One region of the Peribacillus sp. NPDC101480 genome, then DNA from elsewhere that is predicted to be linked to it. Evidence: riboswitches for the same ligand, from Rfam matches in the RefSeq annotation. Region 1 holds a riboswitch; each other region holds the start of a gene.
The links. Region 1 has a riboswitch for cobalamin ahead of ACQKMF_RS11870 (ABC transporter substrate-binding protein). Riboswitches for the same ligand answer to the same signal wherever they lie in the genome.
Positions count from the first base shown of each region.

Region 2: it holds a riboswitch for cobalamin, as region 1 does, so the genes downstream of both, metE (5-methyltetrahydropteroyltriglutamate--homocysteine S-methyltransferase) here and ACQKMF_RS11870 (ABC transporter substrate-binding protein) in region 1, are expected to answer to the same signal.
Region 3: it holds a riboswitch for cobalamin, as region 1 does, so the genes downstream of both, ACQKMF_RS22005 (ribonucleoside-diphosphate reductase subunit alpha) here and ACQKMF_RS11870 (ABC transporter substrate-binding protein) in region 1, are expected to answer to the same signal.

Region 1 covers NZ_JBNNSB010000003.1:129,268-132,551, forward strand. Annotated here, with positions in the region: gene ACQKMF_RS11865 (polysaccharide deacetylase family protein) at 8-856, shown strand; cobalamin riboswitch at 943-1,117, shown strand; gene ACQKMF_RS11870 (ABC transporter substrate-binding protein) at 1,276-2,247, shown strand; gene ACQKMF_RS11875 (FecCD family ABC transporter permease) at 2,210-3,265, shown strand; gene ACQKMF_RS11880 (heme ABC transporter ATP-binding protein) at 3,272-3,284, shown strand, end outside.
Region 2 covers NZ_JBNNSB010000008.1:4,576-7,859, forward strand. Annotated here, with positions in the region: gene bcp (thioredoxin-dependent thiol peroxidase) at 12-482, opposite strand; gene ACQKMF_RS22425 (potassium channel family protein) at 545-964, opposite strand; cobalamin riboswitch at 1,208-1,400, shown strand; gene metE (5-methyltetrahydropteroyltriglutamate--homocysteine S-methyltransferase) at 1,547-3,284, shown strand, end outside.
Region 3 covers NZ_JBNNSB010000007.1:237,662-240,945, reverse strand. Annotated here, with positions in the region: gene ACQKMF_RS22020 (SulP family inorganic anion transporter) at 1-232, shown strand, start outside; gene ACQKMF_RS22015 (hypothetical protein) at 318-464, shown strand; gene ACQKMF_RS22010 (manganese-dependent inorganic pyrophosphatase) at 559-1,488, opposite strand; cobalamin riboswitch at 1,781-1,961, shown strand; gene ACQKMF_RS22005 (ribonucleoside-diphosphate reductase subunit alpha) at 2,100-3,284, shown strand, end outside.

The DNA of each region.
Region 1 (3,284 bases):
ATTAAGGATGGTTGCATTGCTGGGGATTTTGATTTTACCTGCATGCTCACAAGAGATTTTAGAAGGTATAGGCACAAAGACAGCTGCACCGATTGCGGAAGATGACATCGAAGTGGTCGAAGCGGCGGATAATGGGGCAGGGCAGGAATTGGAGGGCCAGATCGATACGGGAGACTGGATAACGGCCGAGCCCGCCGTCCAGCTTCCAATCTTGATGTATCACAGCATTTCTGAAGGTAATCGCCTTCGGGTTCCAAGTGAGGAATTCCGGTCACAGATGGCTTGGCTTCGGGAGAATGGCTACTATACATTATCTCCTGAAGAGGCATTCCTCGTTTTAACCGAGAATCGGATACCAAGTGAGAAGTGTGTCTGGCTTACTTTTGATGATGGCTATACAGATAACTTCACGGAGGCTTTCCCGATATTAAAAGAAAATGATATGAAAGCAACTGTCTTCATGATCGGGAAGTCCATTGATAAAGGTCATCACCTGACTGAAAATCAAATGATGGAGATGAGCAGGAATGGGATTTCGATTGAAAGCCATACTATCAACCATTTGGAGCTGAACCGCATGACGGCAGAGCAGCAAGAAGCTGAAATGGTCCAGTCTAAGAAGCTATTCGACCGTATTCTCGACCAGGACACGACAGTGCTTTCCTATCCGGTTGGCCGGTATAACGAAGAGACTCTCAGGCTGTCAGATGAAGCCGGATACAAGATGGCAGTCACTACCGAACCTGGGGGAGCTTCAAGGGAACAAGGGATGCATGCCCTGCATCGAGTTCGGATTTCACCCGGTTTATCAGTCGATGGGTTTGCGACATTGATTGAAAATGCTTCAAATCATTGAGTGTGGAAGGGTCATTTCGAACCTGTTCAGAAAAATCATATAATAATAGATTCTTACATGGTGTATAATGAAGGCAATGAAAATTATATACATATGAACGATTTGGTGTCGTAATGACTTAAAAGGGAAGCTGGTGAAATGCCAGCGCGGTCCCGCCACTGTATATGGGAGCTGACGGCTGTGTACCACTGTATGAAATATGGGAAGGTGCCGTTGACGATGACCATGAGCCAGGAGACCTGCCAAAATTCGTACACCTGTAACCTACGCGGATGGGAAGGTGTGTGGCAGACCCTAAGAAGTCCGTAATGATATTGTTGCCATACAAGTACCTTCCGTTTAACGGGAGGTGCTTTTTGTTTTGGGTGCATCTTCCGGGATTATTGGGTGAAAGAAATTAAATAAAAAGATTGTGGGGAATGAAAATGAAGAAAATTTTTGGTCTGATATTGTTGATGTTGCTTACTGCAGGCATGATGGTCGGCTGCAGTGGAGCTACTGATGAAGGAAAAGAACAGCAGCAAACGAAACATGCTCAACACGAAGCTTTCCCGATTACGATTAAAGATGCAACTGGGGAAAAAGTAACGATAGAAGAAAAACCGAAGAAAATCGTTTCGTTAATACCAAGTAATACGGAAGTGGTCTTTGCACTTGGTTTGGGTAAAAAGGTCATTGGTGTTTCCGATAATGATAATTACCCGGAAGAAACGAAAGAAATTGAAAAAGTTGGCGGAATGGAAATGAACACGGAGCTGATTGTCTCCATGAAGCCTGACCTTGTTCTTGCCCATGCATCAAGTGCCCATAATTCGAATGAGGGTTTACAGCAGCTTAAGGATGCTGGAATAGATGTCCTCGTAGTCAATGATGCACAAAGCTTTGACCAAGTCTATGAGTCTATTGAAATGATTGGACAGGCAACGGGTGAACATGACAAGGCAAACGAAATCGTTGCGGATATGAAAACGAAGCTTAAGGATATCGAGGAAAAAGCCAAATCCGTAAAGGAAGAGGATAGGAAGACCGTTTTAGTGGAAGTTTCGCCTTCACCGGAAATATACACACCGGGAAAAAATACTTTCATGAATGAGATGCTTACTATTATTTCAGCGGATAATGCTGCTGCTGACTTGGACGGTTGGGCAAAGATTGATGAAGAGTCGATGATTGCTGCAAATCCTGATGTCATCATTACAACTTATGGTTATTATACGAAAGATTCAGCAAATGAAGTGAAGGGCCGAAAAGGATGGCAAGACGTAAATGCTGTTAAGAATGGCCAAGTCTTTGATGTCCATTCTGACTTGGTGACCCGTTCCGGTCCACGCTTGATAGAGGGAGTAGAGGAACTTGCCAAATCAGTCTATCCGAACCAATTTAACAACTAAATGGACGTTTGCCTATTTGATTGCGTTTTTAATTTTGTTATTCGCAATGACGGTAGGCATTTCCTTTGGTTCGGTGTCAGTACCGATTCCCGTACTTTTACAAATAATCGGCAAGGAGATCTTTCATTTGCCGATTTCCGCTGATCCGGATGTGATGCTGACGAATATCGTGATGAACATCCGCTTGCCGCGTGTGTTGCTTGCGGGGTTGGTCGGGGCATCGCTGGCGATTGCGGGTGCGGCATTTCAGGGACTGCTCCGGAACCCGCTCGCTGATCCTTACACATTAGGTATTTCATCAGGAGCATCGGTCGGCGCCGTATTGACAATATTCTTGAATATATCACTGCCGTTCATCGGTTTATACACTCTTCCGGCATTGAGCATTTTATGCTCAGTGCTCACGATGCTCTGCGTATTGACTTTTGCAAAAAAAATGGATCGATCGATGAAAGTGGAAACGATCATTTTAACGGGAATCATTTTCAGCTCGTTTTTAAGTGCCTTCATTTCATTGATGATTGCGCTGACGGGTGATGAATTAAGACAAATCATCGGCTGGCTGATGGGAAGCGTTTCAATGCGCGGATGGAATTATATTGCAATCATTTTGCCGTTTTTTATCATTGGTTCGTTGATCTTGATCATGAATACAAGCGAATTGAATGCGATGACTTTCGGGGAAGACCGGGCAAAACACTTAGGTGTGAATGTTAAGCGGCGGAAAATGTGGATCTTGATAGCCGGTTCGACATTGACAGGGGCAGCGGTAGCCGTTTCAGGGGCGATTGGCTTTGTAGGATTGGTCATTCCTCATTTTGTCCGAAAGATATGGGGACCTGATCATAAACATTTGCTTCCGCTGTCATTGCTGATAGGAAGCGGATTTTTAATTTTGGCAGACTTTGTAGCACGGACGGTCATTGCCCCATCGGAACTGCCGATCGGGGTTATCACCTCACTTATCGGGGCACCTGCATTTGCGCTGATTTTATTAAAGAGACGGAGAGAAGGGTAAAAACGAATGCTTGAAGTTA
Region 2 (3,284 bases), on a different contig from region 1:
CTGCCTGTCCCTTATTTTTCGAGGTCGCGAAGAGTTTGAAGAGCTTCTTCGACATGGCCTTTGACCTTTACTTTACGCCATTCTTTGACTACCATACCAGCCTTATCAATCAGGAAAGTTGAACGTTCAATGCCCATATACTCCTTGCCGAAGTTCTTTTTCAACTGCCACACATCAAATGATTCAGCCGCTTCATGATTTTCATCAGCCAGCAGCAGAAAAGGCAATCCATGTTTTTCGATGAATTTTTCATGACGTGCAGCTGGGTCTGGGCTGATTCCAATGATGACCGCGTTCAATTCCTCAAATTGCTCATTATGGTCCCGGAAATCACAGGCCTCCGTCGTGCAACCTGGCGTCATGTCTTTTGGATAAAAATATAAAACAATATATTTTCCCTTAAAATCCGATAGGGACACCATTTCACCATTGTTTGCAGGGAGCTTGAAATCAGGTGCTTTTTCTCCAATTTTAACAGTCATATTAAACCCTCCATTTCTTTCATTATGGTAAGAGTACCCAATAATCGAAAGAAACACAACTTTCATTTATCCTTCCTATCTTTGTGCTCCAAATCGATCACCGTCCGGATCACGAACGCTGCCGGCAGTGTATAACCGATGAAAGCCTGAATCGTAGCTATCATCCTGCCCATGCCAATCGGGGCTATATCTCCATACCCTACAGAAAACATCGTCATCGCACTAAAATAAAAAGAAGTCTTCAACTGTTCATAGAAAGTGCCATCCAATCGATTGCCCATATCAAGAATCACCGAATGATTCTGAAGTTCGTATAATAAATAAATCAGTGCAAATCCAACTAATATCGTCGCATATAAATTGCCAAGCCACAGCATATCCTCCAGAGAAAACTTCTTTCCTCCCGACTCAACAAGAAATAACGTACGAATACTCATCACCATGCAAAAAATGATTCCTGCAATCAAGATGTAGAAAGTCATCCCCCACGCCCCATTTCAAAACGCCACTTCCTCTATACATACTCCCTGTCCAAACAATATATTCTTTTTTAGGAACAGACCTCATCCTTATCACCCACACACCTTATAACCGGATACTTTTACTGAATTTTTTTTCATGTTGACCCTTTTGGTCGGATATGTTAAGATTGTCTAAATTTTTATAATAGTTTTTATTTTATAAATTTTTAACCTACAAACAGTTATCAAGGCAGGTTTTGTCAAATTTCATATGTGGAAATAGGTTCCTAATTTTAAATTAGGATTAAAAGGGAAGTCCGGTGTAATTCCGGGACGGTCCCGCCACTGTAATGGGAGTGTTAGCGCCATCCAATATGCCACTGATCAACGGATCGGGAAGGCCCGCCGCTAATGTTAATCCCTAAGTCAGGAGACCTGCCTATTTCGACAACACTGTTTTAACCTACGGGAGATAGGGAGGTGTTAGGGACCTTATAATTGTAAGGGGCATTTTGCATGCCTCTTTATTTTAAGCATTTCTAACCATCTCTTTTGACGGTTAGGAATGCTTTTTTTATTGCTCAATTAAATGAATATAGGAGGATGGGAATATTGAAAAGCAGTAGTTTGGGTTACCCTCGAATCGGGGAAGATCGTGAATGGAAACGTACATTGGAAGCTTACTGGTCCGGTAAAATCGATGAAGCAGAATTTACGGCACAACTAAAAGCCATCCGTTTAGGCAACTTACAAAAACAGAAGAAACGAGGCATTGATATCATTCCTGTCAACGACTTCACTTTCTATGATCAAATGCTCGATATGTCCGTAATGTTCGGTCTTGTTCCTGAACGTTATTCAGCCTATGAAAGCGGAAGCGTTCCCCTTTCCGTTTATTATTCAATGGCTCGCGGAAACAATGATGAAGTCGCTTCCGAAATGACGAAATGGTTCAATACGAACTATCACTATATTGTCCCTGAATTAAAGGTGCCACAGCTGACGTTAACGGAAAATAAACCACTTGCAGCATATCGGGAAGCCAAGGAAAAGCTAGGAATTGAAACAAAGCCCGTGTTGATCGGTCCTTATACTTTCATCTCCCTTTCCAAAGGCTTCAAAAAACAAGATATCCCTGGCATCATCCTGAGCCTGCTTCCCCTATACACGCAAATCCTCCGGGAGTTGGAGCAAGAAGGCGTGAAGTGGGTTCAAATGGACGAACCTTCACTTGTTTCATCGATTTCCAAAGAAGATATGCAAACTGTTACTTACCTCTATGAAAAACTGAATGAAGCAGCACCAAACCTGAACATCATGCTACAAACATACTTTGATGCCGTGGAACATTACCAGGAAGTCATCGAATTACAAGTCCAAGGAATCGGTCTTGATTTTGTACATGACAAAGGGAGGAATCTAAGCAACCTGGAAGCATTCGGCTTTCCGAAGGACAAAGTGCTTGCTGCAGGTGTGATTGACGGAAAAAACATTTGGCTTTCTGATTTATCGAAAAAAATCCAATTGATCGAGACTCTTAAGACAATGGTAGCCGAAGACCGAATCTGGCTTCAGCCCTCTTGTTCCTTGCTTCATGTGCCAGTGACCGTTCGTAATGAAACCGCCCTATCAAACGAAGTGAAAGAGGCCCTTGCTTTCGCTGATGAGAAACTCGAGGAAATCACACTCTTGGTCAAAGGGAATAATCAAGGCTTTGAAGCAATCGCCGAAAAAGTCGATGCTAATAAATTCACGCTTCAAACGTTAGCAAATTCAAATGCCCGGAATCACGGAACTGTACAATCCAATGTCGAAAAGGTTAAAACCAGGACCGCCGGCCGTCAGCTTCCATTTAAAGAGCGTTACCAAAATCAACAGGCATTTTTCAAATTGCCTTTTCTTCCTTCGACTACGATCGGCAGCTTTCCGCAGACATTTGATGTTAAACAAGCACGCGGGAAATTCAAAAGAGGAGAATGGACCGCTTCGCAATATGAAACATTCGTTAACGAAGAAATCGGCAGGTGGATCGAAATCCAAGAAGAAATCGGTTTGGATGTCCTTGTTCATGGGGAATTCGAACGAACGGATATGGTTGAATACTTCGGCCATAAGTTAGGTGGATTCGTCTTTTTAGAAAAGGGGTGGGTACAATCCTATGGATCCCGCTGTGTGAAACCGCCAGTCATCTACGGCGACATCCATTTCATCGAACCGATGACAGTCAGGGAAAGTGTATACGCACAATCACTGACGAAGAAGACGGTAAAGGGAATGCTTACAGGTCCTGTTACGATTTTGAACTGGTCATTTGTCCGTGATGATATTTCCAGGGAGAATG
Region 3 (3,284 bases), on a different contig from region 1:
TTTTGCTTCTGTCCAGGACTTTGTTTCGAAGTTTGACTTCAAGGAAAAAGCCGATGCAATCGTCATCGACTTCTCCCATTCCAAGATCTGGGATGCTTCAGCAGTCGGTGCTGTTGATACGGTTATCCTTAAATATCAGCTTCTGGGAATACCTGTCCAAGTCCAAGGGCTCGATGAAGAAAGTTCGTCATTGCTTGAAAAACTCGCCACCTCAGAAAGTAAAATATCTTGAAGAAGTAACATTCTGCTGAATAGAAACTTTTCAAACCGACAAAATAGATAATATGAATCATTTCCTTTTGAAAGGAGCGAAAAGCATGACACCCGAGCAGGATTATACAGCAGCAAATCTGTCACCGGATTTATTGAATGAACTGAAAAGCTTTGAAAGCAAACTAGGCGAGGAAGCCAATAAAGAATTGATTGTCATCGCCTATGAAAAAGAAAAGGAAGCCTTGAATTAAGAAAAAAGACTCAAACATCCTTAATGGATGGTTGAGTCTTTTTTTGCATGTACAGTAAAAGGATGCCCAAATAATGAGCATCCCTTTTCCTTTATTACTTGCTGAATACATCCGTTAAGACCGGCACGATTTGTTTTTTACGCGATACAACGCCTTCTAAGACGGCGATGTTGTTGTTTAATGAAACGTCGTATGCTTTTTCCACTGCATAAGCCGCTTTACCAAGAGCCAAGGCAACAGAATCATTAGTCAAGATATCCGTTACGACGAATAGGAATAAGTCCAATTCCTTGACAGCGATTACCGCTTCAATCGCCGCTTCCAATTCAGCTTGCTTAGCAAGGACTTCGTTTGGATCCACAGCATTTACTTGTGCAATCTCCACTTTAGCCAATCCCATGGAAAATTCCTTTGCATCAAGTGTGATGAGCTGGGCGATCGTTTTGTCGCTCAAGTCAGCTCCCGCCTTCAACATTTCCAAGCCATATGTTTCAGCGTCGACTCCCGCAATGGCAGCCAATTCCATAGCTGCTGCAACGTCTTGCTCCGTGCATGTAGGTGATTTGAACAATAAAGAATCGGAAATGATGGCAGACAGCATAAGACCTGCGATTGCTTTAGGAACTTCAATGCCGTTTTCTTTATAAATTTTATTTAAAATGGTTGCCGTACAGCCAACTGGTTCCGCACGGTAATATAAAGGATCGCTCGTTTCGAAGTTAGCGATACGGTGGTGGTCAATAACTTCCAACACACGGACTTGGTCAATATCTTCAGCACTTTGCTGGCGTTCGTTATGATCGACCAAGATTACGCCATCAGCTTCCCCTGCAACTTTTTCCACAAGACGGGGAGCATCGAATTTGAATTGGTCCAATGCATATTGAGTTTCACCATTCACTTCACCCAGACGAACTGGTTCAGCGTTGATACCTAACTGCTTTTTCAGATCTGCATAAGCGATTGCTGAACAGATTGTGTCTGTATCCGGGTTTTTATGTCCAAAAACTAATACTTTTTCCAAGATTTTATCCCCTTTTTCATAAATATTTTTCCGCGAATCCCCTCACCGCAATAAGGGAGAGCCACCTTTACTAGACACTTTATTTTAACACAAAATCCCGTAAAATCAGCGCTTGAATTATCCATTCCCCAATAAAATCTTTCATTCCTTCACCCTCTGCCATCACTTTGTCAATAGATAAGGGTTGGTTTTTTTCAAATATATTAGTTGAATTATCATCGTATATGGCTTACGATAATATAAGCAGAAATACTAGATATTGATTACATAATCTATACCAATAACTATATATAGAATTTTTATAATCCAAGGTGCCAGTGATGGCTGAAAAGGGAATCCGGTGTAAACCCGGAACTGTCCCCGCAACTGTAAATGTGACGAAATGAGAAACCCACTGTATAGCTCTCTATACGGGAAGGACTCAAAGTAGGATGATCATGAGTCAGGAGACCTGCCTTGAATTTTTCACGTTTCTTATTCTTCGGGGATTGAGATGATGAAACGATAGTATAACGGCTATTTTTTCATGGCTCTTTTATTCTATCGTTTGATCCGCTCAATTCTTTGGGCGGTTTTTTTATTTTAGCGGAAGTTAACAAGGAGGATTATTAATGACTCAAACATATAACTATACCATAAGTGAAAATGAAACAGAAAAGAAATCCATCCAGCTTGAGATGTTATCGAAGGAATTCGAAGGCCGTCTCGATATGGAAAAGTTCAAAAAGCGTTTTACAAAATGGCTTGATCGCAAAAGTGACTCAACCGAAGAACAGGCATCAAAAAAACTGATTCAGCTCGCTCTTGAGGGTGTGGATATCGATGCTCCGGATTGGACATTCGTTGCTGCAGCAGAACTGTTGAATACAATGTATAGGGATGCACAAGCCAATCGTGGTTATGCAGGCAAGAGTTATGGCCCATTCTATGAGCTGATCACAGAGCTCTCCCAGCTTTCGGAAGGTCAGCGTTATCCAATTTACAAGCCAGAACTGCTATCTTCATATACAAAAGCGGAAATTGAGGAATTGGGCTCGGTGATCGACCCGGAAAAAGATAAATTATTCTCATACATAGGCATCTACTTATTGAACGACCGCTATCTGGCCCGCCCAAAAAAGGACAAGGTCTACGAACTGCCGCAAGAACGTTTCATGATCATCGCGATGGAAATCATGCGAATGGAAAAAACGGAGCATCGCCTGCAACTTATAAAAGAAGCATACTGGGCCATGTCCAACCTTTATATGACTGTTGCGACTCCTACACTCTCCAATGCTGGGAAAACACATGGACAGTTAAGCTCTTGCTTTATCGACGCGATTGAAGATTCCATTGATGGCATCTATCTATCAAACTACGATGCAGCAAAAGTATCTAAATTCGGCGGCGGTGTCGGCCTTTACGTTGGTAAGGTTCGCTCGCTTGGTTCTGATATCCGGGGTTTCTCTGGAAATAGTTCCGGCACGACGCCCTGGATTCGACTATTCAACCAGACAGCTGTAAGTGTCGATCAATTGGGTCAACGTAAAGGTGCCATCGCGATTTACTTGGATGCCTGGCATAAAGATATCATGAGCTTCCTCGATTTGAAGACACAAAACGGGGATGACAGATTAAAAGCCCATGATATATTTACAGGCGTTTGCATACCGGATTTATTCATGGAGGCTGTACGCGACAGAAAAGAATGGTATCTTTTCGATCCGCATACCGTCAAGCAAACCCTTGGATTTTCACTTGAAGATCTTTATGACGAGAAGAAAGGCGAAGGAAGCTTCAGGAAACATTATGCA